Pokkaliibacter sp. MBI-7: one gene and its partner. The protein of the gene in region 1 interacts with the protein of each later gene in a pairwise test. Links are inferred from orthologs where the notes say so. Each region holds a gene or a part of one and is shown on either strand. Other genes may lie near its edges.

Evidence for each region.
Region 2: the proteins of ileS (region 1) and rbsB interact in binary tests that used the Escherichia coli proteins (3 or more experiments, as listed by UniProt). The link is inferred for Pokkaliibacter sp. MBI-7 from one-to-one orthologs.

Annotation. Positions count from the first base shown.
Region 1 is NZ_JARVTG010000001.1:3,682,389-3,698,322, forward strand. Bases 4,606-8,071 are described here. They hold ileS (isoleucine--tRNA ligase), read left to right. Parts: upstream 4,606-5,000; coding sequence 5,001-7,871; downstream 7,872-8,071. Other genes in these bases: ribF (bifunctional riboflavin kinase/FAD synthetase), read left to right, coding at 4,606-4,988; lspA (signal peptidase II), read left to right, coding at 7,925-8,071. In the rest of the region: Obg family GTPase CgtA, read left to right, coding at 1-500; proB (glutamate 5-kinase), read left to right, coding at 510-1,634; rpsT (30S ribosomal protein S20), read right to left, coding at 1,791-2,063; murein biosynthesis integral membrane protein MurJ, read left to right, coding at 2,307-3,869; more of ribF, read left to right, coding at 4,032-4,605; more of lspA, read left to right, coding at 8,072-8,437; fkpB (FKBP-type peptidyl-prolyl cis-trans isomerase), read left to right, coding at 8,502-8,951; SsrA-binding protein SmpB, read right to left, coding at 9,021-9,497; carA (glutamine-hydrolyzing carbamoyl-phosphate synthase small subunit), read left to right, coding at 9,941-11,077; carB (carbamoyl-phosphate synthase large subunit), read left to right, coding at 11,144-14,365; transcription elongation factor GreA, read left to right, coding at 14,362-14,841; QCD60_RS16375 (YhbY family RNA-binding protein), read right to left, coding at 15,008-15,316; 23S rRNA (uridine(2552)-2'-O)-methyltransferase RlmE, read left to right, coding at 15,537-15,934. UniProt on the Escherichia coli protein: Catalyzes the attachment of isoleucine to tRNA(Ile). As IleRS can inadvertently accommodate and process structurally similar amino acids such as valine, to avoid such errors it has two additional distinct tRNA(Ile)-dependent editing activities.
Region 2 is NZ_JARVTG010000002.1:1,582,271-1,597,611, reverse strand. Bases 9,739-12,611 are described here. They hold rbsB (ribose ABC transporter substrate-binding protein RbsB), read left to right. Parts: upstream 9,739-10,663; coding sequence 10,664-11,560; downstream 11,561-12,611. Other genes in these bases: rbsK (ribokinase), read left to right, coding at 11,679-12,611; rbsC (ribose ABC transporter permease), read left to right, coding at 9,739-10,519. In the rest of the region: QCD60_RS26965 (methyl-accepting chemotaxis protein), read left to right, coding at 1-519; QCD60_RS26960 (pseudouridine-5'-phosphate glycosidase), read right to left, coding at 647-1,552; QCD60_RS26955 (PfkB family carbohydrate kinase), read right to left, coding at 1,564-2,706; QCD60_RS26950 (EAL domain-containing protein), read left to right, coding at 3,131-5,365; QCD60_RS26945 (HAMP domain-containing sensor histidine kinase), read left to right, coding at 5,362-7,239; rbsD (D-ribose pyranase), read left to right, coding at 7,570-8,001; ribose ABC transporter ATP-binding protein RbsA, read left to right, coding at 8,001-9,494; more of rbsC, read left to right, coding at 9,545-9,738; QCD60_RS26915 (substrate-binding domain-containing protein), read left to right, coding at 12,700-13,713; QCD60_RS26910 (hypothetical protein), read left to right, coding at 14,015-14,494; QCD60_RS26905 (pirin family protein), read right to left, coding at 14,517-15,341. UniProt on the Escherichia coli protein: Part of the ABC transporter complex RbsABC involved in ribose import. Binds ribose. Also serves as the primary chemoreceptor for chemotaxis.

The DNA of each region.
Region 1 (15,934 bases):
TTAAGCACTTAGCGCGTACCCGTTTGTTGCTGCATATCGTTGATATGGCGCCCTGGGATGAATTAACGCCACCAGAAGCTGCGGAAGTCATTGTCAGTGAGCTGGGTAAATTCAGTCAGACTCTGGTTGGGCGTGAGCGCTGGCTGGTGTTGAATAAGCTGGATATGGTGCCAGATGATGAGCGTGACGAGCGCTGTCAGGCGGTCATTGATGCGCTTGACTGGCAGGGGCCTGTGTTCCGGATTTCTGCGATCAACGCTGACGGTACGCAGGCGTTGTGTCATGCCATCATGGAGTGGATCGAAGAGCAGGCTGAGGCTGAGGAGCAGAATCCTGAACTGGTAGCAGCCAGAGAGCAGGAGCGTCTGCAGGTTGAGCGTGAGGCGCGTCAACGTATTGATGCATTGCGTCGTGCTCACAAAGAGGCTGGTGATAGTGACTTCGATGATGATGACTTCGACGATGATGATTATGACATCGAAGTGGAATACGTGCGTTAAGGAGTAAGCGTGAATAAGCGCGGTAAGCTGGCCCAGTCAAAGCGCTGGGTGGTCAAAATCGGCAGTTCTTTGTTGACCAATGATGGTCGCGGTCTCGATGAGGCGGCGATAGCTGGCTGGGTTGATCAGTTGGCAGCGTTGCACAAAGAAGGGGTGGAGCTGGTGCTGGTCTCTTCGGGGGCGGTGGCGGCGGGTATGTCCCGGCTGGGTTTGAAGGAGCGACCGCGCGAGCTTTTCCAGTTGCAGGCTACTGCTGCCGTGGGGCAGATGGGGTTGGTGCAGGTCTGGGAGTCCAGCTTTTCGCGCCACGGACTGCACACGGCGCAGGTGTTGCTGACGCACGATGATCTTTCCAATCGCACCCGCTATCTGAATGCGCGCAGTACTCTGCGTGGTCTGGTTGAGTGGGGAGTGGTGCCGGTCATCAATGAGAATGACACCGTGGTTACCAGTGAGATCTGTTTTGGTGACAACGATACACTCGGGGCGTTGGTTGCAAATCTGATAGTGGCTGACGTGTTGGTGATTCTGACGGACCAGCAGGGTTTATTTACCAAAGATCCGCGTAAGCATGTTGATGCTGAGTTTGTGTCCGAAGCGAGTGCGGGTGATGCCTCTCTTGAGGTGATGGCCGGTGGTGGTGCCGGGTTGCTGGGGCGGGGTGGTATGCTGACCAAGGTCAGGGCGGCGAAGGTTGCTGCGCGCTCTGGGGCGGCGACCATTATAGTCAGTGGGCGTGAGTCGGATGTGTTGCGTCGCTTGCATCAGGGTGAGGTGCTGGGCACCATGTTGACATCTGAACAATCACCTCAGGCGGCGCGTAAGCAATGGCTGGCTGGTCATCTGAAAGCTAAAGGAAAGCTGGTTCTGGATGCTGGTGCGGTGAGAGCGGTGCGCGAGTCGGGTGTGAGCTTGCTGTCTGTCGGGGTTACTGCGGTGGAAGGTGAGTTTTCTCGTGGTGAAATGGTGCTGTGTGTTGATGCGGCGGGTGAGGTGATTGCACGCGGTCTGGTGGGGTATTCTGCTGAAGAAGCGCGGTTAATCCTCGGTCACTCTTCGCGAGAGATTGCTGAGGTGTTGGGTTACAGTGCTGAGCCGGAATTGGTGCACAGGGATAACCTAGTTCTGAGTTGAGTAATGGTGTCGCTTGAGATGTTGTAAAGGAATGGTGGTGGCGTGAGCTGTCACCATTTTTTATATCTGGGGGCTGGCGGGGTTTTGTCTAGAGTTAAAACAACGAAACCGGCACATGGCCGGTTTCATTGTGAGATCTTGATGTACGATCAAGTCTTAGGCAGCAGTAGCCAGATTCTTGATAGCAGCATTCAGACGGCTCTTATGACGTGCAGCTTTGTTCTTGTGGAACAGGCCTTTGTCAGCAGCGCGATCCAGCACGGGTACAGCAACCTCGTAGGCAGCTTTGGCTGCTTCTGCGTTACCCGCCTCAACAGCGTTGACTACTTTCTTCAGATAGGTGCGTACCATGGAGCGCATGCTAGCATTCTGCTGGCGATGCTTCTCGGCCTGGCGTGCACGCTTTTTAGATCCTGCGGAATTTGCCACAATCCGGCTCCTCGAGAATTCCAGAAAAGGTGTGTGTTTATGCCAATTTGAAGGACCGAAATTATCCCCATAGGCTGGTTGAAAGTCAACCACATATCGGCTGCAATTTTATCTGGCGGGAAACTGCTCACAATGGGAGGGCATTGACGTATCATGCTCGCTCTCCGATTTGTCCCTGATGACGTCTATTAACCGGGCTTTGCAGGGCGGTAATGTGCTGGCTACAAGTGAGTCTTCAATAGTATGGCTGAGTTAGTCGATAAGCCACGGCAGGTAGGGTTGCTGAGAAGCAGTGCTGTGGTGGGTATTATGACCATGGTGTCACGTGTGCTGGGTTTGGTCCGGGACATGGTCATCGCCGCTGCATTTGGTGCTGGTACCGGGGCGGATGCATTTTTTGTAGCGTTTAAAATTCCCAATTTTCTGCGCCGCTTGTTTGCTGAAGGGGCGTTCAATCAGGCTTTTGTGCCTGTGCTGGCTGAGTATCAAACCAAAGTCACCAAAGCTGACATTAAGCGACTGGTTGACAGTGTGGCGGGAGCGCTGGGCCTGAGCTTGCTGCTTGTAACGCTGCTCGCCATGCTGGGGGCGCACTACATTACCTGGATATTTGCTCCGGGGTTTAATGCAGACCCACAGAAGTTTGCTTTAGCTGTGGAGATGCTGCGTATCACCTTTCCTTACCTGCTGCTGATCTCGCTGACGGCGTTTTCAGGCAGTATTCTCAATGCTTACAAACAATTTGCTGTGCCTGCATTTACGCCGGTCTGGTTGAATGTGTGCATGATCTGTACGGCATTATGGCTGGCTCCGCAGATGCAAACCCCGGTAATGGCGCTGGCCTGGGGAGTGTTGATCGCCGGTGCGGTGCAGTTCACCTTTCAGTTGCCGTTTCTCTATCGTCTGGGATTACTGCCAGTGCCTCGGCCTGATTTTCAGCATGAGGGGGTGCGCCGGATTCTCAAGTTGATGTTGCCCGCCTTGTTTGGTGTGTCGGTCAGCCAGATAAATCTGTTGCTGGACACCGTGCTGGCGTCGTTTCTGCAAACTGGCAGTGTTTCCTGGCTGTATTTTTCTGACCGGTTATCTGAGTTGCCGCTCGGTGTGTTCGGTATTGCGATAGCAACAGTGATACTGCCCAGTTTGTCGCGTCAGCATGCCAGTCGTTCACAGGAAGACTTTGCGCGAACGCTGGATTGGGCCATCTTCATGATTCTACTGATTGGTATTCCGGCTTCGTTAGCTCTGGTGATGCTGGCAGAGCCTCTGTTGATTTCATTGTTTCATTATGGAGCGCTGACTGAGCATGATGTGGCCATGAGCGCCATGAGTTTGCGTGCCTATGGTCTGGGTTTGTTGGCTTTTATGCTGATCAAGGTGTTGGCGCCGGGGTTTTATGCCCGGCAGGATACCCGTACGCCTGTCAAGATTGGTATCTGGGCTATGGTGGCCAATATGGTTATGAACCTGCTGCTGATCTGGCCTCTCGCTCATGCCGGTCTGGCGTTGGCAACCTCGCTTTCGGCATTCATGAATGCAGGCTGCCTGGCGTGGTATCTCCATCGTGATGGGTTGTTGCATGCGCAGGTGGGCTGGGCAAAGCGAATTGTGCAATTGCTGGTGGCCAACGGCGGTTTGGTTGTGATGATTTGGCTGGTCGTGCCAGATAAGGCGGTTTGGTTTGCCTGGCATGGTATGGCGAGAGCTTGGCATCTGGCTGCTTTAGTTGTCGCTGGAGCCGTGCTCTATGCTGTGCTGCTGCTGGCTACGGGGTTGCGCCCGAGGCATCTGCGAGCGGCTGCGTAAGGTGTGGTGGCCCTGGTTGGTGGTCATGCTGTCATCAGTCACTGCAGTTCGGTATGGTTGGTGACTGAGCTGTACAGGTAAGCAGTGCGCCGTGGTCTGTTGCGTCTTGCTCATATATAATCCACCGCTTCTTTGAGAGCTGCTTGGTATTCCCTGGTCGTTATGGAGCTTATTCGAGGCCTGCACAATCTGAAGCCGAGGCACCAAGGCTGTGTCGCGACAATCGGCAATTTTGATGGTGTCCATCTTGGGCATGTCAAAGTGCTGTCGCAGGTGAGGGCCGCTGGCGAGCGTTTCGGTTGCCCTACGCTGGCTATTATCTTTGAGCCGCAGCCAAGGGAGTTTTTTGATATTGCCTCTGCGCCACCGCGGATTACCCGTCTACGCGACAAAGTGCGCTATTTGCAGGAAGCGGGTATCGATGCGGTATTGTGTCTGCCCTTCAATGACAAGTTACGTTCTTTGCCCGCGCTGGCGTTTGTGAACGCGGTGCTGCTGGAAGGGTTGCGAGTACGCCATTTTGTGGTGGGTGATGACTTCCGTTTTGGCTGTGATCGGGCGGGGGATTTCACACTGTTGCAGCAAATTGGTGCTACCTGTGGCTTTGTGGTGGAAAATACCCACACTTTCAGCCTGCATGGTGCGAGAGTGAGTAGCTCCAGAATTCGTGAGTTGCTTGCAGATGCACAACTGGCACGGGCGGAGAAAATGCTCGGGCGTTCCTATGCGATCAGTGGCAGGGTGGAGTATGGCCAGCAACTGGGGCGTACTATCGGTGTGCCAACGGCCAATATCTCCCTGCGTGGTAAGCAGCCTGCGTTGCGTGGCGTATTTGCGGTGGAGGTTCTGGGGCTTGGCGGCCTGCCAATGCCGGCAGTTGCCAATATTGGTATGCGCCCAACCGTGAAGGGTATCAAGCCCAATCTTGAAGTTCATCTGCTGGACTATTCCGGCAATCTCTATGGTCAGCACATCGATGTTGTGTTTCGCCATTATATTCGTGCCGAGCAGCGCTTCCCTGATCTGCAGGCACTGACGACACAGATCCATCTTGATATTGCTCATGCGCGCAACTGGTTTGAGCGTCGTGAGGCAGCTGACGAGACTTATTCAGCCTGAGTGAAGAACCCAATGACCGACTATAAAAGCACACTGAATCTGCCGGAAACGGCATTCCCGATGAAAGCGGGGCTGCCACAGCGCGAGCCTGAGATGCTGGCGCGCTGGAAAGAAATTGATCTTTACCAGAAGATTCGCGAAGTGAGCCAAGGTCGCAAGCGCTTTATTCTGCATGATGGCCCGCCCTATGCGAATGGCAGCATCCATATCGGCCATGCGGTCAATAAAATCCTGAAAGATATCATTATCAAGTCTCGCACCATGATGGGTTTTGATGCGCCTTATGTGCCGGGCTGGGACTGTCATGGTCTGCCCATTGAGCACAAGGTGGAGACGAGCAAGCACAAGGTCAAGGCTGAAGACGGCAGCACTATTGAAGTATCTGGCAAGCTGTTATCACCCGATGCTGTGCGTGAGCAATGTCGGCTCTACGCTGCAGAGCAGATCGAAGGTCAGATGCAGGATTTTATTCGCCTTGGGGTTCAGGGTGAGTGGAGCAATCCCTACAAGACCATGAGCTTTGCTAACGAGGCGGGCGAGATTCGGGCGCTGGCTCGTATCGTGGAAAAAGGCTTTGTCTTCAAGGGGTTGAAACCTGTTAACTGGTGCTTTGACTGTGGATCTGCGCTAGCAGAGGCCGAAGTAGAGTACGCAGACAAAAAGTCTCCTGCTATCGATGTTGGTTTTGTGTGTGCTGAGCCTGCAAAACTCATCACTGCCTTTGGTCTGAAAGAATTGACCAAGCCAGTGCAGGCGGTTATCTGGACGACCACGCCATGGACTATTCCTGCCAACCAGGCACTGAATGCGCATCCTGAGCATCGGTATGCGCTGGTGGATGTGGGTGACAAGTATCTGCTATTGGCTGTTGAGCTGGTTGAGAGCTGCCTGCAGCGCTATGGTCTGGAAGGTAAGGTGGTTGCCAGTTGTGCTGGTGAGGCGCTGGAGCTGATCAAGTTTAGCCACCCCTTCTATGAGCGCTACTCGCCTATGTATCTGGCTGATTATGTTGCTGTTGATGCGGGTACCGGCATTGTGCATTCTGCGCCGGCTTATGGTGAAGATGACTTCCATTCCTGTAAGCGTTACGGCATGGAGAATGATCAGATTCTCAGTCCGGTGCAGGGCAATGGTGTCTATGTGGATTCGCTGCCCTTCTTTGGTGGCATGATGATTTGGAAGGCTAATCCTGTCATCGTTGAAAAGTTGCAGGAAGTCGGCGCTCTGTTGGCTCACAGTGCTATCAATCACAGTTACATGCACTGCTGGCGTCACAAGACTCCGGTTATCTACCGTGCTACGGCGCAGTGGTTCGTGGGGATGGATGTTCAGCCTGAGTCTGGAGCTACCCTGCGTACTCGTGCACTGGATGCGATCGAGCAAACTCAGTTTGTTCCCGCCTGGGGTAAGCCACGTCTGCAGAGCATGATTGCCAACCGTCCTGACTGGTGTATCTCCCGTCAGCGGAACTGGGGGGTGCCCATTCCCTTGTTCCTTCATAAGGAGAGCGGAGAGCTTCATCCTCGTACCGTAGAGTTGATGGAGGAGGTGGCAAAACGTGTCGAGCAGGAAGGTATCGAAGCCTGGTTTAAACTGGATGCGGTTGAGCTGTTGGGCGAGGAAGCCGGCCAATACGATAAGATCTCTGATACGCTGGATGTGTGGTTCGATTCAGGTACCACACACTGGCACGTGCTGCGTGGCTCGCATGGTCTGGGTCATGATCATGGCCCCCGTGCAGATCTCTATCTGGAAGGGTCTGATCAGCATCGTGGCTGGTTCCATTCCTCCTTGCTGACGGGATGTGCGATTGATGGGCATGCCCCCTACAAAGCGTTGCTGACTCACGGATTCACAGTGGATCAGGAAGGTCGCAAAATGTCCAAGTCTCTGGGCAATGTAGTGGTGCCTCAGACGGTGATGAGTACCTATGGTGCGGATATTCTGCGTCTGTGGGTGTCTGCAACGGATTATAGCGGCGACATGGCCGTTTCGGATGAAATTCTGAAGCGTACAGCCGACACCTATCGCCGTATTCGTAATACCGCGCGTTTTCTTCTGGCAAACCTGAATGGTTTTGTTCCTGAGCAGCACCTGGTCGCTCCGGAGTCGATGCTGGCATTGGATCGCTGGGTGGTTGACCGTGCAGCACAGCTGCAGGACGAGATCAGCCAAGCCTATGAACAGTATCAGTTCCTCACTATCTATCAGAAAGTGCACCACTTCTGCTCGTTGGATCTTGGTTCTTTCTATCTGGATGTGATCAAGGATCGTCAGTACACCACTCAGCAGGACAGTCTGGCACGCCGTTCGGCACAAACAGCGATGTACCATCTGGTGGAGGCGCTTGTGCGCTGGGTTGCACCTATCCTGAGTTTCACCGCAGAGGAAATCTGGCTGACTATGCCAGGGAAACGTGCAGAGTCTGTGCACCTTGAAACCTGGTATCAGGGCCTGTTCCGTCTCAACGCGGGGGATGTTATCACTCCGGCTTATTGGGAGCTGATACTGGAGGCCAAGCAGGCCGTCAACAAGGAGCTGGAGAACAAGCGTAATGCTGGCGTGATCAAGAATGGTCTGGCTGCTGAAGTGGCATTGTTCTGTGAAGGTGATTTGTTTGTGGCGCTGTCTGCTCTCGGTGAGGAGCTGCGTTTCGTTACTCTGACCTCGGCTGCTGCTGTACATGCGGTGTCTGCTGCTGAGGGAGCAGAGCCCAGTGAAATGGAAGGGTTGCTGATTTCCGTCACAGCGTCTGAATACAAGAAGTGCGGTCGTTGCTGGCATCATCGCCCGGACGTTGGCTTGCATCAGGGGCATGATGATCTGTGTGGGCGTTGTGTAGAAAACGTAGCCGGCGAAGGCGAGCGACGCCTCTTTGCCTGATGGCTGGGTGAGCGTGTGCAGGTGATTGTTAATCGTAGAATGAGTCACGCAATATGTTGAGTCTTCCCGAGGGCTATCACCTGCGCAATTTGCGCTGGCTGTGGCTGATGGTGTTGGTGGTGGTGCTGGATTTGGCGGCCAAAGCGTGGGTAAGCGAGACGCTTACCTACGCGCAGCCAGTCTATGTGCTGCCAGTATTTGATCTGACCCTGTTGCACAATACTGGAGCTGCATTCAGCTTTCTGGCTGCGGCGGGTGGCTGGCAGCGCTGGCTGTTTGCAGCCATCGCTGTCGTGGTGAGTGTTGTTATTCTGCTGTGGATGATGAAGCTTTCGTCAAAGCAGTATTGGCATGCTGTTGCCCTGGCCTTAATTTTGGGTGGAGCGCTGGGAAATTTGCATGATCGTATTCTGCTAGGTTACGTGGTTGATTTCCTGTCGTTCCATTACAACGGCTGGTTTTTCCCCGCATTCAATCTGGCTGATTCTGCAATCACTCTGGGTGCGTTGATGTTGATTCCCGATATGCTGGGTTTTAAAGGTGCGGGACAGCGCCAGCAGCATTGAGTAGGGATGGATAAGTCTGATAACTCTGCAGGTCTTATGCAGAGGGCTTGATGAGATGTGGTGAATGCATACGAGTGATGTAGTAGTGGAAAGCCGGGCGAGAGTGACGTTGCATTTCTCGCTGACTCTGGTTGATGGGCAGATCATTGATTCCAACTTTGACAGGTCTCCTGCCTCCTTTGTGGTAGGGGATGGAAGCCTGCTTGAAGGGTTCGAGAGGAAGTTGCTCGGTCTGCAGGCTGGGCAGCGAGAAACCTTCGTGTTGTCCCCTGAACATGCGTTTGGTCAGTGGAATCCTGCCAATCTGCAGTATTTCAAACGCGAACAATTTCCTCAGGAGATGGTGATAGAGCCGGGCGAGGTGATCTCGTTCAGTGATGCCATCAATAGCGAGTTGCCCGGTGTGGTGCAGGCTGTTGAGGGTGATAAGGTGACAGTGGACTTCAATCATCCGCTGGCCGGCAAAGATATACACTTCACTGTGTATATTCTGCGGGTTGAACCTGCTGTCTGATCGCAGTGGCTATAAAAGGGCTGCCTGTGCCGAGTGCAAGCCGCCCATTTTCTCTGATGCTCTGACAAGTTACTTATCGTGTTTCATCAGGCGCTCTTTCTGACGCGCCCAGTCTCTGTCCTTCTCAGCGTCACGCTTGTCATAGAGTTTTTTGCCTTTTACCAGGGCGATGTCGCACTTCACCAGGTGGCCTTTCCAATACAGGGCCAATGGAACGCATGTGTATCCTTTCTGTGCAATAGCCTCTTCCAGTTCGCGAATCTGATTGCCGTGCAGTAATAACTTGCGCTCACGAGTGGGGTTGCATACGACGTGTGATGAGGCGGACAGCAGAGGTGATATATGAGTGCCTACCAGTGATACCTCACCATCTTTGACCAATACATAGGTGTCGTTGAGGCTGCCGCGTCCGGCTCGCAGGCTTTTGACTTCCCAGCCCATCAAGGCGATGCCTGCCTCGTAGCGCTGTTCAATGTGGTAGTCGTGGCGGGCGCGTTTGTTTTGCGCAATGGTGTTGTCGGATGACGACTTTTTCTTCTTGCTCATGATCTCGTTCTCGGCGCCGCTGCACAGGCTGTTATCGCGGATGGGTTGAAGCGAATACAGTGCGTTGGCAGGTTATCTTCCTTGCAAGGTCGCACATTATGCGGAAAAAGCCCGGCATATTGAAGTCTGAGGCAAAGTGAAGCCTAAAGCGGTAGACAGTTCACAAGTGGATGTTTATCATACGCAAGATTTAGCTGCCCCAGATTGGGGCGGTCTGCTGCAGTGGGGATGTTTTCCCGATCTTTGTCCAAATTGTCGCTCCGGTAGTATGCCGTTTTGCCGGGCTCAGCGATTAGACAGAAGGTTTGCCGCAAGATGACGGATTCGATGCAAAGCGAGATGTGACGACGGTTTCATCTCGCTTTTTTGCAACTGTCGTTGCGACAACCTGCCAGCATAATATCGACCACCACTACACATTGCGCTCATGCCGGGAGGTTACATTGTTTAAGCCAGCCATTCTTGCCCTTGAAGATGGCACAGTGTTCCGGGGGGTTGCGATTGGCGCGGATGGCCAGTCGGTCGGAGAAGTCGTTTTTAACACCTCTATGACCGGTTATCAAGAAATCCTGACAGATCCTTCCTACGCTCGCCAAATTGTCACCCTCACTTATCCACATATCGGTAATACCGGTACCAACTCAGAAGACGAAGAGTCTGGCCAGATTTATGCGGCCGGCCTGGTGATCCGCGACTTGCCTCTTGTTGCCAGCAACTTCCGAAATCAGGAAGCGTTGGATGCCTATCTGCGTGAGCGCAATATCCTGGGTATCGCTGATATCGATACGCGCAAACTGACACGTATTCTGCGTGAGAAAGGCGCCCAGAATGGTTGCCTGATGGCGGGTGACAGTATTGATGAAGAGGCGGCAATTGCCGCTGCCCGTGCATTCCCGGGTCTGAAGGGAATGGATCTCGCCAAAGAGGTCACTGTCTCTGATGCCTACAGCTGGAACGAAGGTGTATGGAAGCTGGGTGAAGGTCATCAGCAGCCAGACGCACAACCTTTCCACGTTGTTGCTTATGACTATGGCGTCAAGCGCAATATCTTGCGCATGCTTGCCCAGCGCGGCTGCCGCTTGACGGTCGTGCCAGCCAAAACCCCCGCTGCTGATGTGCTGGCGATGAATCCCGATGGCGTTTTTCTGTCCAATGGTCCCGGTGATCCCGAGCCTTGTGACTACGCGATCGATGCTATTCGCACCATCCTTGCTGCCAGAATTCCCGTGTTTGGTATCTGTCTTGGACATCAGCTTCTGGCGCTGGCCAGCGGTGCACAGACGTTGAAGATGAAGTTTGGCCATCACGGTGGTAACCATCCAGTGCAGGATCTGGATAGCAAAGTGGTCATGATTACCAGTCAGAACCATGGTTTTGCGGTGGATGAGGCAACGCTGCCATCCAATGTTCGCGCAACGCATAAATCCTTGTTCGATGGTTCTCTGCAGGGCATTGAGCGTACTGATTGTGTTGCCTTCAGTTTTCAGGGTCATCCGGAAGCAAGCCCGGGGCCTCATGATGTGGCTCCGCTCTTTGATCGCTTTATCAAAGAAATCGAAGCCTATCGGGCGCAGCGCTGAGTTAGGCGCCAAGGTGGCTGCCTGTAAGGCAGCCTTACTGAACCTGCTTGCTTGCGGTAGAGAGAAATGCCAAAACGTACAGACATTAAAAGTATTTTGATCATTGGTGCTGGCCCGATTGTCATCGGCCAGGCCTGTGAGTTTGACTATTCCGGTGCTCAGGCCTGTAAGGCGCTGCGCGAGGAGGGTTACCGGGTTATTCTGGTTAACTCCAACCCTGCTACCATCATGACTGATCCGGCAATGGCTGATGCCACTTACATTGAGCCGATTCAGTGGGATACCGTAGCCAAAATTATCGAGAAAGAGCGTCCTGACGCCATCCTGCCAACCATGGGAGGGCAGACTGCCCTGAACTGCGCTTTGGATCTGGAGCGTCATGGTGTTCTGGCGAAGTTTGGTGTGGAAATGATCGGTGCGAATGCCGATACCATTGATAAGGCAGAAAACCGTGACCGCTTTGATGTGGCCATGAAGAAAATTGGGCTGGAGTGTCCGCGTGCTTCCATTGCGCATAGCATGGAAGAAGCCTGGAAGGTTCAGGCTGATATCGGCTTCCCCTGCATTATTCGTCCATCCTTCACTATGGGCGGCTCGGGTGGTGGGATTGCCTACAACCGTGAAGAGTTTGAAGAGATCTGTACTCGTGGTCTGGACCTTTCTCCGACCAGTGAGCTACTGATCGATGAATCTCTGATTGGCTGGAAAGAATATGAGATGGAAGTTGTTCGTGACAAAAACGACAACTGCATCATTATCTGTGCGATCGAAAACTTTGACGCGATGGGCGTGCATACAGGTGACTCAATCACTGTTGCGCCTGCACAGACATTAACTGACAAAGAATACCAGATCATGCGTAATGCCTCGCTGGCAGTGTTGCGTGAGATTGGTGTTGAAACCGGTGGCTCCAACGTGCAGTTCGGTATTGATCCGAAAACTGGACGTATGGTTGTGATCGAGATGAATCCTCGTGTATCTCGCTCATCGGCACTTGCTTCCAAAGCGACGGGCTTCCCTATTGCTAAGGTCGCAGCCAAACTGGCTGTGGGCTATACCCTGGATGAGTTGCAGAACGACATTACTGGTGGCCGTACTCCGGCGTCGTTCGAGCCATCGATCGACTATGTTGTCACCAAGGTGCCCCGTTTTACTTTTGAAAAATTCCCTCAGGCCAATGATCGTCTGACTACACAGATGAAATCTGTGGGTGAGGTCATGGCTATTGGCCGTACCTTCCAGGAGTCATTGCAGAAGGCGCTGCGTGGTCTGGAAGTGGGTAAAACCGGTCTTAATCCTATAGCCGATCTGAATGATCCAGAGATCAAGGATACGCTGGTGCGTGAGCTGACTCTGCCCGGGGCTGATCGTATCTGGTTCCTGGCAGATGCGTTCCGTTATGGCATGAGCATCGAGGAATGCTACAAGCTGTCCGGTATCGATCCCTGGTTCCTGGTGCAGGTTAAAGATCTGGTTGATGAAGAAGATCGAATTCACAAGCTGGCTATTGCTGACCTTGATAAAGACAGCCTGTTCCGCATCAAACGCAAAGGGTTCTCGGATGCTCGCCTGGCGGAACTGCTGGGTGTAAGTGAGAAAGAATTCCGCAAGCGTCGTTGGGCTCTGGATATTCATCCTGTCTATAAGCGTGTCGATACCTGCGCTGCCGAGTTTTCTACTGATACTGCCTATATGTACTCGACCTATGAGGAAGAGTGTGAGGCTAACCCGTCTGCGCGTGACAAGATCATGGTGCTGGGTGGTGGTCCTAACCGCATCGGCCAGGGTATCGAGTTTGACTACTGCTGCGTCCATGCAGCGCTGGCCATGCGCGAAGATGGTTACGAGACCATTATGGTTAACTGTAACCCTGAAACCGTTTCTACGGATTATGATACCTCGGACCGTCTGTATTTCGAGCCGGTTACCCTTGAGGATGTATTGGAAATCGTTCAGGTTGAAAAGCCCAAAGGGGTAATTGTTCAGTTCGGTGGACAGACCCCTTTGAAGCTCGCGGTAGCACTGGAAGAGGCGGGTGTACCCATTATTGGTACAACCCCGGATGCCATTGATCGTGCTGAAGATCGTGAGCGTTTCCAGCAGATGCTGCAGAAATTGCAGTTGAAGCAGCCAGCAAACGCTACTGTGCGCAGTATCGAAGAGGCGGTGCGTTGTGCTGAGCAGATTGGCTATCCTCTGGTCGTCCGCCCGTCTTATGTACTGGGTGGTCGGGCAATGGAAATTGTCCACAAGGAAGATGAGCTGCGTCGTTACATGACCTATGCGGTTAAGGTGTCCAACGATGCGCCTGTGTTGCTTGATCGTTTCCTGCACAATGCTATTGAGGTGGACATCGACGCGGTAGCGGATGGTCAGCAGGTCGTTATCGGTGCCATCATGCAGCATATTGAACAGTGTGGTGTTCACTCTGGTGACTCTGCCTGTTCCTTGCCACCTTACAGTTTGCCTGCTGATGTTCAGGACCAGATGCGTGAGCAGGTCAAGAAAATGGCAATCGAACTGGGTGTTGTTGGCTTGATGAATGTGCAGTTGGCCTGGCAGGATGGCGAAATTTACGTCATCGAGGTGAATCCTCGCGCTTCGCGTACTGTTCCCTTTGTATCCAAGTGCATTGGGCAGTCTCTGGCGAAAGTGGCTGCGCGCGCTATGGCGGGCAGTTCGTTGGAGCAGCAGGCATTCACCAAAGAAATCGTACCTCCTTACTATGCAGTAAAAGAAGCGGTATTCCCGTTTGCTAAGTTCCAGGGTGTTGACCCCATTCTTAGCCCTGAGATGAAGTCTACCGGCGAAGTTATGGGTGTCGGTGACAGCTTCTCCGAGGCGTTTGCCAAGGCCAGTCTGGGAGCGGGTGAAAAGCTGCCTCGTCCAGGTAAAGCCTTTATCAGTGTGCGCGATGCTGATAAGCCCGCTGCCATTGCATTGGCGCATGAACTGGTGAAGCAAGGCTTCAGCCTGATTGCTACCAGCGGTACGCATCGTGCTTTGGTAGAAGCAGGGATTAGCGCCGAGTATGTGAGTAAGGTGACGGAAGGTCGTCCGAATATTGTGGACATGATCAAAAATGAAGAAGTCGCGTATGTGATCAATACCACAGAAGGACGTCAGGCGATTGAAGATTCATCCCTGATTCGTCGTTCGGCACTGCGCTACAAGGTTCCTTACACTACTACGGTTGCCGGAGCGCACGCTGTTTGCATGGCACTTGGTTTTGGTGAGCTTAGTCAGGTTCGTCGTCTACAGGATTTGCATGCAGGAATTAGCGAATGAGTAGAATCCCAATGACAGTGAGAGGTGAACAGCAGCTGCGTGATGAGCTGCAACGCCTCAAGACCGTTGATCGTCCACGCATCATTGCTGCGATTGCAGAGGCGCGTGAGCATGGGGATCTTAAAGAGAATGCAGAATATCATGCTGCTCGTGAGCAGCAGGGGTTCTGTGAAGGGCGTATCAAAGAAATCGAAGCTAAATTGTCCAACGCGCAGATTATTGATGTCGGCAAGTTGCCCAATACTGGCAAGGTGATCTTTGGTACGACTGTTGAGCTGTTTAACATCGCCAGTGATGCTACCGTCACTTACTGTATCGTCGGTGACGATGAAGCTGATCTGAAAGTGGGTAAGATCTCGGTTAACTCCCCCATTGCTCGTGCCCTGATCGGCAAAGAGGAAGGCGAGGTTGTAGTGGTGCAAACACCAAATGGTGCGGTGGAGTATGAAGTGAGTGGCGTCGAGCATATCGTCTAAGCTCAACAGGTATCTCTAGCGTAAAAAAAGCCCGCATTGACATCAATGCGGGCTTTTTTGTCTATCGATCTAGCGTTCACACATTTGCGAATGCGTCCGTCAAAACGGTAATTTTACTGCTGTGTGTCAGGGGGATCTCTGCAGATGATAGAGTTGAGCTGCTGGCTTAGAGGTGACGGTGTAAGTTGGATAGTTTGGGATTGGGTTTCTGTGCCTTGCGGAAGAATAGGCCCATATTGCCGATAACATGAATGAGCTCAGCTTCACACACCTGTGCTAGATCACCCATTACCTCACGTTTGGCTTCGCGATCAGGGATGCTGAACTTCACTTTAACCAGTTCGTGATCTTCCAGAGCACGGTCCATTTCCTGCACCACACCTTCAGACAAACCGCGGTCAGAGACGTAGACAACGGGTTTCAGCTGATGGCCAATGCCGCGCAGCCGCTTTTTTTCTTCAATCGATAAGCTCATAATGTTGGATTCTTTGTCAAACGAATTGGCATTCAGCCGAAAGCGCAATTGTACTCAAAAGCCAGGTGCTTGAGTAGCAAGGAAGTGTGCATTACAAACTTGGCGCGTTGGGTGCTGTGTTCTGAGTAGGCTGGGAACTTGTATTAGTAGGGCAATCGTTTGCTATTAAATTGACAGCTTATTGATTTAGGCAGGTTTGTCTGCGAGGAATATTGAGTCTGTGGCACGATCAAAAAGCAGTGGGCGTTGGCTGCAAGAACACTTTTCAGATGTATACGTGAAGCGGTCCAAGCAAGATGGCTATCGCAGCCGGGCTAGTTACAAACTGATGGAAATAAATGAAAAGGATCGACTGTTTCGGCAGGGTATGCGTGTGATAGATTTGGGCGCAGCTCCGGGAGGATGGTCGCAAGTTGCCGTGGAGCTGGTGGGAGATCACGGTAAGGTAATTGCCTCTGATATCCTAACCATGGACCCCATTGCCGGGGTGAGCTTTATTCAGGGCGACTTCACCTCTGAAGAAGTATATAAGGCAATTGTGGCCGAAATGCAGGGCGATTGTGCGGATCTTGTAATCTCGGACATGGCCCCCAATATGAGTGGTAATCAAAACATTGA
Region 2 (15,341 bases), on another replicon or contig:
AGCGGTGAGATTGCCAATCTGGTGGAGCAGATTGCTGGTGTTACCCGTGAGGTGGAGAACAATATTCAGTCCATGACCTCAAGCAGCGATGCCATGGCAGCGTCGGCGGAGCAGGTGAGCAGTGCCGTCAACGAAGTGTTGAACATGTCTGGCAAGATGCAGCAAACCATCGAGCACAGCGTAAATTCCACCTTCGTGGAAACCGTCAAGCTTGATCATGTGGTGTGGAAGAACAACGTCTACGCCAGCGTCTGGGAGCTGGGTGGCATGGGCGCGGAGCTGGCTGACCATAAGGCGTGCCGCCTCGGCAAATGGTACTACCAGGGGGAAGGCAGTGCGCTGTATGGCCATCAGTCGGCGTTCAAGCGGCTGGAGGAGCCACACCGTCAGGTGCATCAGCATGGTTTGAAAGCACTGGAAGCCAAGGTGGAGGGCAATATCCCCGCCATGGTCGACCATTTGCGGCAGATGGAACGTGCCAGTCAGGAAGTGGCCGGACTGTTGAGTGATCTGGCCTGAGGACGTATCCGCTGGCTGAGTGACCAGACAACAAAATGGGCGCATCTCATGTGAGGTGCGCCCATTTTTATTTTGGCCGGATGTTCGATTTCGTCAGAGCGACAGGCGAGTGTCAGCCTGACGCTGTTTACATGCTTGCGGCAATCTGTGCAGCCAGACGGGCATTATTGAAAACCAGCTGGATGTTGGCTTTCAGACTGTCGCCGCCAGTAATTTCTGCCACCTTGGCCAGCAGGAAAGGTGTGGAGTCTTTGCCTCCAATTCCTTTCTCATCCATTTCGGCCAGCGCGTTGCTGATGGCCTGATCAATCTTGCTGCGATCCATGGCGAACTGTTCGGGGATCGGATTAGCGATCACCACACCACCGTTCAGATTCAGTGCCCATTTGGCTTTCAGGGCATCAGCGATCTGCTGGGGAGTATCCAGCTGGTAGTCGACACCGAAGTCACTTTCGCGGGTGTAGAACGCAGGCAGGGTAGCGGTCTGGTAGCCAACCACAGGCACGCCGTGGGTTTCCAGATATTCACGGGTCAGACCGATATCAAGAATGGACTTGGCCCCGGCGCAGATGACCGCCACGTTGGTATGGGCCAGTTCCTGCAGGTCGGCAGAGACGTCGAAGGTTTCCTCTGCACCGCGATGCACACCGCCAATACCGCCGGTGGCGAAAACACGAATACCGGCCATGGCAGCCAGAATCATGGTAGAGGCAACGGTAGTGGCGCCATCCTTGCCGCTGGCGACGATAAAGGGAATATCGCGGCGGCTGGTCTTGATCACGTTCTGGCCAGCCTGACCCAGGTATTCGATCTCTTCCTTGCTCAGACCCACTTTCAGACGGCCTTTGATGATGGCGATGGTGGCCGGTACAGCACCGTTGTCACGAACGATCTGCTCGACCTGCAGTGCGGTTTCGGCATTCTGCGGCCAGGGCATACCGTGGGAGATGATGGTGGACTCCAGAGCGACAACCGGTTTGCCTGCGTCCAGGGCGGCTTTCACTTCGGGATGGATATCGAGATAGGCGTTCATGGTTAATCCTTTCAGGCGTTGTGCTGAGAATGGGCGGTATAGGGGAGTGCCTCGGTCTGCTGCAGCAGACGCTCGACAGCGGTGACCGACATAGTGGGGTTGATGGTCGATGGGTGAGTCAGGGCCAGCGCCGCACTGGCTACGGCAAAGCGTGCGGCATCGCAGCTTTGCCAGCCTTGCAGCCAGCCATGGGCCAGACCGGCGAGGAAGGCATCACCCGCACCGTTAGCATTGACCAGATCGACCGCCAGAGGGGGCAGAATCTGTTGCTCTGCCGTGCCCTGATCGTTCATTTCACTGAGATACGTGCCGCGTGCACTCAGGCTCAGGCAGAGGCGTTTTACGCCCTGCTGATGGAACCAGTCGGCGAGGCCGGGCAGATCATCGTCGGAGCGGACCTTCAGCCCCGATAGTTGCTGCGCTTCCAGCAGATTGGGCTTGAGGGTATGAATGGACCCCAGCAGCCCGCGTAGTTTTTCCGATTTTGGCCCGGACACGGTATCGACGAAGATCGGCACCTGACTGAACTGGCTCAGCAGGTATTCCAGTACCTCACGACTGAGGTTGGTATCGATGATCAGCAAGCTGGCGCGTCGCAGCATCTCGGCATGAATGACCAGCGTTTCCACCCGCAGGCGTTCAATAATGGCCATGTCGTTGATGGCCACATGCATATCGCCACTGGCATCCAGAATCGACAGATAAGTAGATGTCGTGGCGTCGTCCAGCAGCAGGCAGTAGCGCATATCGATACCCGCCTGCTGACAGTGTTCCAGCAGCATCTGACCGTAAGCGTCTTTGCCGATAGGCGCGATCAGACGGCTGTCTGCCCCCAGTCGGGCGAGGTTTTCCGCTATGTTGCGGCCCACGCCGCCGGGAGAGCAGCTGACCCGGCCGGGGTTGGAGTCCTGCAGCTGAAAGGCGGTGGCCGGCTGGCCGAGGATGTCCATATTGGCGCCACCGATCACCACCGCGTAGGGTGCATCGGCAACGATATACCCCTTGCCGCGAATCGCCCCCTTGTTGGTGAGGTTCATGATATGGCCAGCCACCGCAGAGCGTGTGATGCCCAGACGGTCGGCCAGCGCCTGCTGAGAAATCAGCGGATCCTGGCGGATCAGCAGCAGAATTTCCTGTTCGCGCTCAGTGATCACAAACTTATGTCCGTGTTGCAAACTAAAGTTTGCTAATTATGTTGCTTAATCCCGGTTTGGCAAGCATCACCGATCCTTTTTCTTCCTGCCGCCCAGTTGTTTGATGCTCGACAAGTTATGTCGTGGCTGATCATGCATTTCTGCACTAGCCTGTCTAAAGAGCGGCTGACAAAGAGTCACATTTGGGTTTTAGCAGGCTGTTGAAAAACGTTATCGAGGCAGTCGAGACAAGGAAATACCCCGAGGGCACAAGAAACAGGCGAAAAAGCGGAGTTTAGTGAACTAAATGAGCATTTTGAGCGTGTTTTTGACGCGGTATTCGGCAACGCAGATAGATTTTCAACGACCTGCTAGGCTACCTGTCGCCATTAGGCGTTATGTGGCCACCGTTAGTATTTCTAGCCAGGGTTCGGGAAAGTATTGAATGGATGATGAATTAGGTTTTCTGCCAGAGTCTGATCTGCCCGCCGGTTCCGCTTCCAGCCCGGTATGGCGGGTGCTGGCCGTTGATGATGACCCTAAATTTCAGCGTTCACTGGCATTTGCCCTGGCCAACATGGAGCTGATGGAGCGCTCTATTGAGCTGGTGCAGGCATACAGCATGGCCGAAGCGGCTGCACTGCTGGGGCAGGACCCGCATTTCGCGGTGGTGCTGGTCGATGTGGTGATGGAAACCGAGGACGCAGGCCTGCGTCTGATCAAGGCGGTGCGTGAGATTCTGGGCGTGTCGGAGACGCGCTTTATCCTGCTGACCGGCCAGCCGGGGATGGCACCTGCGGAATCAGTCATGCAGGACTATGACCTGTCTGACTATGTGCTCAAATCCGATCTGGCAACTCGCGGTATACGCAATATTCTGACCGCCGCAGTACGCAATTATCATCAGCTGAAGACGATTTCGGCGGCCCGCCGTGGCTTGCAGCTGATCGTCGAGTCCAGCAATCGCCTGTTGGGCATTCGTAACCTGTCGCAGATTGCCTCGGCTACCCTCAGTGAAATTGCCACCCTGATCAATGTGCCTGATGAAGGGCTGGTGTGCGTCAATCGGGCGGCTGCGGTAGGTCTGGCAGAAGGGACGGATGAGCCTGAACCCATTACCATCGCCGCTAGTGGCCGCTTCCGGCCCTACATCAACAGGGCTCTGCGCGAGTTACCCGATAGCGAAGTACAGACCATTCTCTATCAGGCGCTGCTGGAGAAGGCTTTTGTCGGGGCGCCAGAAGGGCAGGTGCTGTTTTTCTCCAAGTCGGCAGCAATTTCCGAGTTCGCCATTTATGTGGCCACCGGACGTCAGCTCACTGAAACCGAAATGGAACTGCTGCATGTGTTTGCCGCTAACGTGTCGCGTGGTTTCGGCAATGTCGCACTGATCAGCAAGCTCGACCGGGTAGCCTATCAGGATGAGCTGTTGGGTATTCCCAATCGCAGTGCGATCTTACGGGAGCTGGCGCGTCTGAATAAGCTGAAGGATGCCAGCATGTTCCGGCTGGTACTGCTGGATCTGGATCACTTCTCCGGTTTCAACAACCTGTTTGGTTCCGGGTTTGGTGATGCGGTCCTGCAGGCAGTGGCTGAACGCCTGTCGGTGTCCTTTCCTCAGCCTACGGTCATCGGGCGTCTGCATTCGGATCTGTTTGCCATCATCGGACATGCCGACAGTGTCAATCTGCATGCTGCACAGCAGATGTTTGAGCAGCCCTTTGAAATCAACCAGAGCAGCCATAATCTCACGGCCTGCCTGACGGCCATGTCACTGACGGTGGGGGCGGAAGATGCATCGTCACTACTGCGCTCGGCGGTCACCACGTTGCGTATTGCCAAGGCCCATGGTGCCGGGTCAGTGCAGCCGTTTGATCCGGAGTTTGAGCGGCAGGCCAGCGAGCGCTTCGCGTTGATGCAGAAGCTGGTGACGGCCATTCGCGAGCAGCAGTTTATTCTGCACTATCAGCCGCAGGTCGATTTGCAGACAGACGAGGTGGTCGGAGTAGAGGCGCTGATTCGCTGGCAATCCGACCAGGGCATGATTTCCCCCGGTGTGTTTATCCCGCTGGCTGAACAGTCGGCTTATATCCACTGCATAGGTGACATTGTCGTCAACCACGCCTGTCAGGCCGTGCAGCGCCTCAATTCGGAAGGGTTCGAAAAGATGCTGGTCAGCGTCAACTATTCGGCACGTCAGCTTGAGCGGGCAGATGTGTTTGATCGGTTGCGTGTGGCCTACGAGGCGGCAGGAATAGAGCGCAAGCGGCTATGCCTTGAAGTGACCGAGACGGCGATGATGCAGTCTTTCCATCAGGTTGCGGCCTTACTGGAACAGCACCGGACTCTGGGAGGAACGGTCGCCATCGATGATTTTGGCACCGGGATGTCATCGCTGGAATATCTGCTTGAACTGCCTGCGGATCATCTGAAGATCGATATTGCCTTTGTGTCACGCCTTGATAAGGACGAGCGCAGCCGTTCGCTGGTGCGCATGATCATTGCGCTGGGCAAGCGGTTGGATATTTCGGTGGTAGCAGAGGGGGTGGAAACCGAGCAGCAGGCCAACTGGTTGCGTGACAATGGCTGCAACATTGGTCAGGGCTGGCTGTTTGGCAGGCCCATGCCACTGGAGGACCTTATCCAGTGGCTGCATAACCGCAAGCAGGGCGAAAGATGAGTGAGCACATGGCGCCTGCATCTGCTCGCCGGGCGACCCTCTGGCTGGGGTACCTGCTGCCCTGGTGGATCATCATCCCGCTGGGCACCTGGCTGATCTATAACAATGCCTCCAGCCGCGAGCTGGATCAGATCCGTTATGCCCAGCGTGATCTGGTGGCTCATGACAATCGTCTGGTCGAGAGCTATCTGACCAAGGTCTATCAGGATGTATTGTTGCTGGCGGGCAGCACCGCATCCGTGCTGGACAGCTCAGCTGCCGCTCCCGATACGCTGCTGGCCAGTCTGTTCAGCGATGCAGGCCGTGCTTACCCTCAGTACATGCAGATTCGCTGGTTATCGAATCAGGGGATGGAGCAGGTCCGTGTCGACAGAACAGGGCCGCAGCTCAAGACCATTACCGAGCATGACTTACAGAACAAATCCGGTCGCTACTACGTGCAGCAGGGGTTGAAGACGGAACCCGGTAAGGTCTATGTCTCGCCACTGGACCTCAATGTGGAGGGCGGGAAGATTGAGACGCCCTACCGTCCGACGCTGCGTGCTGTGACCAAAGTGGTGACAGCCAGCGGAGAAACGCAGGGAATAGCGGTGCTGAATCTCGACGCCAGTCGGCTGATTGCGGAACTCCGAACCTCTGCTGATGCCATGCTGGTTGATGAACAGGGTTACTGGCTGGTAGGGCCTGACGCCAGCAAGGAGTGGGGTTTCATGTTCAACGATCCCTCTCGTCGTATTCAGGTCGAGTACCCGGACGTCTGGCAGCACATCATCACTGAGCAGTCAGGGCAGTTTCTCGACGAGCACGGTCTATGGACGTTTGCGCGTGCCAACCCCGAGCAGGATCTGCAGATCAGTGCCGATGAAATACCAGAGTTATATACCCTGTCACGGGTGACCACGCCGCTGGTGCTTCAGCGTCAGTTGCAGCTTTTTTACTTCAGTGCTGGCGCTGCCGTGCTGCTGATGGTGTCCTGCCTGGCCGGTTTTCTTGCCCTGAGCCGCCGCCGCCTCGATAGCAGAGCAAAGGAGTTGCAGCACAGCAATACGCAGCTGACCACCACGCTTGGCCAGTTGCAGGCATCGCAGGAAGAGCTGGTACGTACAGAAAAGCTGTCTTCACTGGGGTTGATGGTGGCAGGGGTTGCTCATGAGCTGAATACCCCGATTGGGGCAGTCATGCTGTGTGTGACCACGCTGGCTGACCGCCTGCGAGACTTCCGCCAGGCCTTCCTGGCAGGTGGGGTTAAGCGCTCTGAACTGGAACAGTTGCTGCTGCATCAAACCGATGGCCTGCAGATGGCTGAAGCTAATATCAACCGGGCAGCAACGCTGATTCAGCAGTTCCGTCAGGTCGCCGCTGACCGGGCCAATGCGGACATCCAGTCGTTCTCCCTGCAGGCGCTGGTGGCTGACATTCTTGCCCTGACCCATGGACAGTGGAAACACAGCGGTCATCAGGTGGTGACCGATATTCCTGCCGATATTGAAATGATCAGTTATCCCGGGCCGCTGGGGCAGGTGATACAAAACCTGCTGCATAACGCGCTGGTGCATGCCTTTACCCCGGGCGACACCGGCACCATTTCGATCAGTGCCCGCGTGAGTGCCGACCAGTCGGTGGACATCCTGGTCAGCGACGATGGTATCGGGATTGCGCCAGAGCACATCAAACGTGTTTTTGATCCTTTCTACACCACCCGGCGTGGCGCCGGTGGCACAGGGCTTGGGCTGCATATCGTGCATCATCTGACCACTGAGGTGCTGGGTGGCCGGGTATGGATCGAAACGGAGCTGCAGGGCAGGGGGACGACCATGCATCTGCGCTTGCCGCTGGACTGCCGCTCCCCGCTGCAGCAGGCGGTCTCCGGGTAGGGACGCCAGACTCGTGCGGTTCCTGTCCGCTCTGCGCTTGTGCTGACGGCCGTGCTCAGACCCACGGGGTACGCGTTATGACCCCGCTGCCTGCCATATCGATGAACGCCTCTTTTATCATCGGGCCTGACGTGCCCCGATCTGAAAAATGTGTCATTGCCCGGCCTTGTGCCGTCTGAAGCTGATTCGATTCAGCTATCTTTTGACGTGAACGTCATCGTTGAACACTTCTTGCTCCGTCCGGATTTCTCTCTATACTTCCTGAAATTTTCATCGAAACGTTTGCGCAAACGTTTCGCTCCACCTAATACCTATAACCCGGAGCCGTCGATGAGACTCGGTCCTTTACTTAACCAGCCCTTGTCTGCCTGCCTGTCCATGCTTGGTCATACTGACGAAATTACGCTGGGTGATGCGGGCTTGCCCATCCCTGCACAGGTTGAACGTATTGATCTGGCGCTCAAACGCGGCGTTCCCGGTTTGCTGGATACACTGGAAGTGGTACTGGCCGAAGTAGCGGTGGAGGCCGTGACGCTGGCGCAGGAACTGCCCTCCGTCAGCCCCGACATGCATCAGGCCATGCTGACGCTGGTCGGCGCGGCAGGCCAGCGCCGCGGTATCGACATCGCCATCCACTACGTCAGCCACAGTGATTTCAAAGTACAGAGCGGACGCTCCCGCGCCGTGGTGCGTACGGGTGAATGTACTCCCTATGCCAATATCATCCTGCACGCAGGAGTGGCATTCGAGGGAGGGCAGTGATGGAACCTATCCTCTCGCTGACAGGTATCGAGAAGGCCTTTCCGGGTGTGAAGGCGCTGGACGGCGCTGCACTCAATGTCTATCCCGGTGAGGTCATGGCCTTGCTGGGAGAAAACGGTGCTGGCAAGTCGACCATGATGAAGGTGCTGACCGGGATTTATCAGGCAGACCAGGGCACCCTGAGCTATCAGGGCCAACCGCAGTGGTTCACCGGCCCGAAAGCCTCGCAGGCGGCGGGCATCAGCATTATCCATCAGGAGCTGAACCTGATCCCTGATCTCAGCATCGCCGAAAATATCTTCCTCGGTCGCGAAAAGACCAGCGCTTATGGCCGCATTTTGTGGCGGCAGATGTACGCCGAAGCCCAGCAGCTGCTGGACAAGCTGCGCGTGCGCCACAGCCCGCAGACCCGTCTGGGTGATCTCAGCATCGGCGAACAGCAGATGGTGGAAATAGCCAAGGCGCTGTCGTTCGAGTCCAGGGTCATCATCATGGATGAGCCGACCGATGCGCTGACCGATACCGAAACCGAATCCCTGTTTGCGGTGATCCGCGAGTTGCGGGCCGAAGGGCGCGGCATCGTCTATATCTCCCACCGTCTGAAAGAAATCTTCGAGATCTGCAACCGTGTCACCATCCTGCGTGACGGTCGTTTCATCACTGAGCGCGCCATTGAAAGCCTGCAGGAAGAGGAAATGATCGAGCTGATGGTGGGGCGCAAGCTGGAGGAGCAATACCCCCGCATTCATACCGACAAGGGGCAGGCAACGCTGGAAGTGGCGCAATTGAGCGGCCCCGGCGTCAGGGAGGTGAGCTTCAGCCTGCAAGCCGGGGAGATTCTGGGTTTCTCCGGCCTGATGGGGTCAGGGCGTACCGAGCTGATGAAGCTGCTGTTTGGTGCCAGTCGCGCCACGGCGGGCAGTATCCGCGTCGCCGGGCAGGTGGTTCAGCACAACAGCCCGCAGGATGGCCTGCGCAGCGGGATTGCTTATATCTCCGAAGACCGCAAGGGCGATGGTCTGGTGCTGGAACTGTCAGTACGGGAGAACATGAGCCTGAGTTCACTGCGTCAGTTTACCGGTGCGGGCTTCCGTATCGGCAAGCAGGCAGAGACCGGTGCTGTGGATGAATACGTGCGCCACTTTAATATCAAGACCCCCAGTCAGGAACAGCTGATCCGCAATCTGTCCGGCGGTAACCAGCAGAAAGTCTCCATCGCCAAGGGGCTGATGACCCGTCCCCGTGTGCTGATTCTCGATGAGCCTACCCGTGGCGTCGATGTCGGTGCCAAGAAGGAGATCTATCAGCTGATCAATACCTTCAAGGCGGAAGGCATGAGCATCATTCTGGTGTCATCGGAGATGCCGGAAGTGCTGGGGATGAGTGATCGCATTCTGGTAATGCACGAGGGGCGCATCAGTGCCGAGTTTGAGCGCAACGATGCCACCCAGGAAAAATTAATGGCCGCTGCCGTAGGTAAGCAGGCGGCGTAATGGCCTCCTGCGTCGTCAGTCACCTTTGATCAATTGCCGAAGTGAAAATAATGAATAACAGCACCCGTCAACTTACTCCTGCCACCGGCCTGTTCAGCAAGCACTGGTGGATGGAGCAGAAGTCTCTGATTGCCCTGCTGATCCTGATCGCCGTTGTGTCGGCCATGAGCAGCAACTTCTTCACTGTCGACAACTTCATGAATATTCTGCGTCAGACCTCCGTCAACGCCATCATGGCCGTGGGGATGACACTGGTGATTCTGACTGCCGGTATCGACCTGAGTGTCGGGTCCGTACTGGCGCTGACCGGCGCTTTTGCCGCCTCCATGGTAGCCATGGAGCTGCCGCTGGCGGTCACGCTGGTGGTCACACTGGGCGCCGGATTACTGCTCGGTTGCGTCAGTGGTCTGATTGTGGCCAAAGGCAAGGTACAGGCCTTTATCGCAACACTGGTGACCATGACGCTGCTGCGTGGCGTGACCATGGTGTATACCGATGGTCGTCCGATTACCACTGGTTTCAATGAGGCGGGCGATGCCTTTGCCGTGCTCGGCACCGGTTACTGGTTTGGTATTCCGGTTCCGGTCTGGCTGATGGTCTTTGTCTTTGCCGGTGCCTGGTATCTGCTCCATCACACGCCGCTGGGCCGCTATATCTACGCGCTGGGCGGCAACGAGGCGGCCACCCGTCTGTCGGGTATCAACGTCAACAAGGTCAAAGTGGCGGTGTATGCCCTGTGCGGCATGCTGTCGGCACTGGCAGGTCTGATTGTGACCTCACGCCTTTCCTCCGCTCAGCCAACCGCCGGTATGGGCTATGAGCTGGATGCCATCGCCGCTGTGGTACTGGGCGGCACCAGTCTGGCAGGCGGCAAGGGCCGGGTGATGGGCACGCTGATTGGTGCACTGATCATTGGTTTTCTTAATAACGCGCTGAACCTGCTGGATGTGTCGTCCTACTATCAGATGATTGCCAAAGCGGTGGTCATCCTGCTGGCGGTGCTGGTCGACAACAAAAGCAAGTAACGCAAACTCACGGCGCTGACGGAACCGATAAGCCGTCAGTGTCTGGCTCTGCCGCTGCTCAGGACGGGCTGCGTTAATGGTCATGAAGACCTGATACTTCCCCGATGTTCTGTCGGACCCCACACAACAAGGAAAATATCGGTCATGAAAGTCGCTAATCTGTTTTCTCGTACCAAAGCCGCTGTGCTGCTGTCTTCTGCCCTGCTGGGTGCCAGCATCAATGCCGCTCATGCAGACAGCATGGCACTGGTGCTGTCGACGCTGAACAACCCCTTCTTCGTCACCATGAAAGAGGGGGCAGAGTCTACCGCCAAAGCGCTGGGCTATGATTTGGTGGTGCTGGATTCCCAGAATGATCCGGGTAAAGAACTGGCCAACGTGGAAGACCTGACTGTACGTAAGGTCAAGGCCATCCTGATTAACCCCACTGACTCTGAAGCGGTAGTGAATGCAGTGCGTATGGCCAACAATGCCAACATCCCGGTACTGACGCTGGATCGTGGCGCTGCTGGCGGCAAAGTGGTCAGCCACATTGCCTCTGACAACGTAGCAGGCGGCAAGCTGGCCGGTGATTTCATCGCTGAAAAACTGGGTGATGGTGCCAAGGTTATCCAGCTGGAAGGGATCGCCGGTACCTCTGCTGCCCGTGATCGTGGTGAAGGTTTCAATCAGGCTGCCAAGGCACACAACTTTGCCGTACTGGCCAGCCAGCCCGCTGACTTCGACCGCACCAAGGGGCTGAACGTCATGGAAAACCTGCTCAACGCTCATCCTGATGTACAGGCCGTGTTTGCCCAGAACGACGAAATGGCACTGGGCGCTGTGCGTGCCATTCAGGCCTCTGGCAAGAAAATCATGATGGTGGGCTTTGACGGCACTGACGACGGCAAAGTGGCCGTACAGCGTGGCCTGATGGCAGCGACCGTTGCCCAGCAACCCGAAAAAATCGGTGAGATCGGCGTAATTACTGCTGACAAGCTGCTGAAAGGTGGCGACGTTGAGGCTAATATTCCCGTCGACTTGAAGTTGATTACTGAATAACGTTCGTTGCCTTTGCGGTAAATGATCGATGAAAGCGAGCCCCGGGCTCGCTTTCGTCCCTGAGAACCAAGGCGGGCCGCAGCGGCGGACGACTTTCAGCAAAATGAGAAGAATGATAATGAGCCAATCCCTGGTTGTTTTAGGCAGCGTCAATGCGGATCACATTCTGCAGGTAGAGCATTTCCCCCGTCCCGGTGAGACCATCCGCGGTCGCGGCTATCAGGTGGTGGCCGGTGGCAAAGGCGCCAATCAGGCCGTTGCCGCCGCGCGTCTGGGTGGTAACGTCAGCTTTATCGCCTGCGTGGGTAACGATGATACCGGCCGCAGCATGCGTGAAGCCTTCGCTCAGGATGGCATGAACATTGATGGCGTCATGGTGGAGAGCGATCTGCCCACCGGCATTGCCATCATCTATATCAACGCCGAAGGCGAGAACTGCATCGGCCTGTCAGAAGAGGCCAATGGCCGTCTGAGTGCTGAACGCATCGAGCCGCATCTGCCGATGATCAAGCAGGCAGGTGCACTGCTGATGCAGCTGGAAACCCCGCTGGATGGCTGCATTCTGGCTGCCCGTACCGCCCGCGAGGCCGGTGTGCGTGTGGTACTGAACCCGGCTCCGGCGCGCAGCCTGCCTGCAGAGCTGCTGAGTCAGGTGGATATGATTACCCCCAACGAGACCGAAGCCGAAGTGCTGACCGGGATCGCCGTCAGGGATCAGGCCTCGGCGGCAGAGGCGGCGGCCAGCCTCCATGCTCTGGGGATTTCGACGGTAGTGATTACCCTGGGTTCGCAGGGTGCCTATATCAGCCAGCGCAGTGACGCCGGAACTGACGGGGCTGTGATAACCGGCTTCAAGGTGCAGGCAGTTGATACCACCGCAGCCGGTGATACCTTCAATGCCGGATTGCTGGTAGCGCTGCTGGAAGGCAAGTCCATGCAGGAAGCGGTGCCTTTTGCTCATGCTGCCGCGGCTATTTCCGTCACTCGTCTGGGTGCGCAGACGTCTATCCCGCGTCGGGCTGAAGTGGATAGCTTCCTGCAGGCCCAGTAAAAAATAGGCTCCAGCATAAAGGTAGCGGCAGGCGCCGTTACCCTTGTGCTGCGCTTCAAGAAGTGTCCTGGCAGGAGTATCTGGCCCCATGGCTACCATCAAGGACGTCGCCAGGCTTGCTGGTGTATCCACCTCCACTGTTTCTCACGTTATCAATCACACCCGTTACGTCAGCGAAGAGATCAGCACGCGCGTGCAGGCTGCTGTCGCTCAGCTCAACTATGCTCCCAGTGCGGTGGCGCGCAGCCTCAAGATCAATACCACCAAGACCTTCGGCATGCTGGTTACCGTCAGCACCAACCCGTTCTTTTCCGAACTGGTGCGCAATGTCGAACACGCCTGTTATCAGCAGGGCTATCACCTGATTCTGTGCAACACCGAAGGCGATGTAGAGCGATTGCAGAGTCATCTTGATCTGTTGTTGCAGCGCCGGGTCGATGGGTTACTGCTGATGTGCACCGAAACCAATCACCATATAGCGGGCTGGTTCGAGCGTTTTGGCTCGGTGCCGACCGTGATCATGGACTGGGGTCCGATTCAGCCGGGAATGGACACCATTCAGGACAGCGCCGAAGAGGGCGGTTATCTGGCCACGCGCCACCTGATTGATGAAGGGCACCGTGATATTGGCTGCCTGACCGGGCCGATGCAGAAGCTGCCCGCGCAGCAGCGCTGGCAGGGCTATCAGCGGGCGATGCAGGAGGCAGATCTGGTGGTCAATCCGCAGTGGGTGCTGGAAGGCAGCTTTGACTGCGACAGTGGCTATCAGGCCATGCTGGCGCTGCTGCAATTGCAGCAACGGCCGACCGCCATGGTCGCTGGCAATGACATGATGGCCATGGGGCTGATCAGTGCTGCTGCTGAACACGGCGTCCGGGTACCGGATGATCTCTCCATCGTGGGCTACGACGATATTCCCTTTGCCCGCTATATGACGCCAGCGCTGACCACCATTCATCAGGACACGGCACGCATTGCTGCCGTTGCGGTACAAACTTTGCTTGAACGGGTACAGGATAAACAGCAGGCAGACCGTACGGTGATGATGAAACCCAGTCTGGTGCAGCGTGCATCGGTACGCCGGTTAAGCCCAACCGTCTGAGCAGTAGTTTTGATCAGTAGTTTCTGAGCAGTGGCGTGACGGCTGCTCAGCCAAAAGACGGGTTTACAGATGCCAGCTGGCAGCGGAAGCTAGGAGTTCTGTCGGATGTGACGCCGGGCTTACTGCGAAAAAGCCGGTCAAGTCTGGCAGGCTCGCAGGAACGTATTCCTGATCTGCTGCGTATCGGCCACTCGGCGTGACTTTTGGCGCACGAGATCAGGGACATGCCCGCGGCAATTAGCACTCAGGACAGTGTCTAACGCTCAGGACAGTGATTAACGCTCAAGACAGTGAGGACTCAATGCAGTTTCAGCTTACCTACGATGCCAAGCAGGACAGGATGTTGTTGCGGGTCAATCTCGGTGACCGTGTGCTGGGGTTCTGGCTCACGCGCCGTTGTTGCCGGATTCTGTGGCAAGTGATTCAGCAGCGTCTCAACACTCAGCTGGTGCCGGGGGTAACCCCGCAGGCGCAGGGCTGGATGAAGCAGATGCAGCACCAGCAGATCGACAAAAAGCTCGATACCACTCCCGAACCGCCCGCGGCTATTGCCGGAGAGGCGATTCTGGTGATGGCCATTCGCCACGGCTCACACAGTGATGGTCGTCATCTCATCGGCCTGTATGACGAGCAGGAGCAGGGCGAAACCTTTGTGCTGTCCGCTGAACTGCTGCACGGGCTGATCAAGATTCTGATGGAGTCAGAAAAGAAAGCAGACTGGGCACTGAATCTGGACTGGGACCAGCAGGGCAGTCCCGCTGCTTCCATGACCCTGCAGTAACCCCAGCCCGCATCTGCCGACATTAACGTGGCAGTGGAATATATTCCTGATCATCGCCAGGGATGGTCGGGAAACGTTGATTGATCCAGTCTTCCCGTGCCTGCTCGATGCGCTCCTTGCGACTGGAAACAAAATTCCAGTTGAGAAAGCGCCGTCCATCCAGCGGCTCGCCCCCCAGCACAATCAGCGTGCTGTCCTGTTCAGCAATCAGGCACAGGCCGTCATGGTCTGCGGCGATGCCCAGATTGAAGGCTTCCACCTTCTCGTCCTGATCGGTGTACACCTCACCCCTGACCACATAAAACGCCAGCTCGCTGTAATCTGCAGGTAGCTGGAACTGGCTGCCTGCCTTCATGGTCAGGGCGGCAAACAGGGTCGGGGCGTAGGTTTTGACCGGAGAGGTCAGGCCCAGAGCGCTACCCATCACCAGATGCAGGTGAATGCCATCACCATTGAATTCAGGCATGGCCGTACTGGGGTAATGCAGGAATTCCGGCTCCATTTCCTCCAGTGGCTTGGGTAGAGCCAGCCACATCTGGATACCTTCTACCGCCGCGTCATCCTGCCGGACATGGGCAGGCATCCGTTCCGAGTGGGTAATGCCTTTGCCCGCCGCCATCAGATTGACCGCGCCCGGCGTGATTTCCTGCACGGTGCCGAGACTATCACGATGCATGATGGCGCCGCTGAACAGGTAGGTCAGGGTGGCCAGACCGATATGCGGGTGAGGGCGCACGTCCCCTTCGGTGGTATCGGGCTGAAAGTGTGCCGGGCCCATATGGTCAAGGAAAACAAAGGGGCCGACACTCTGGCGCACGACGGCGGGCAGCAGGCGGCGGACGGGGAA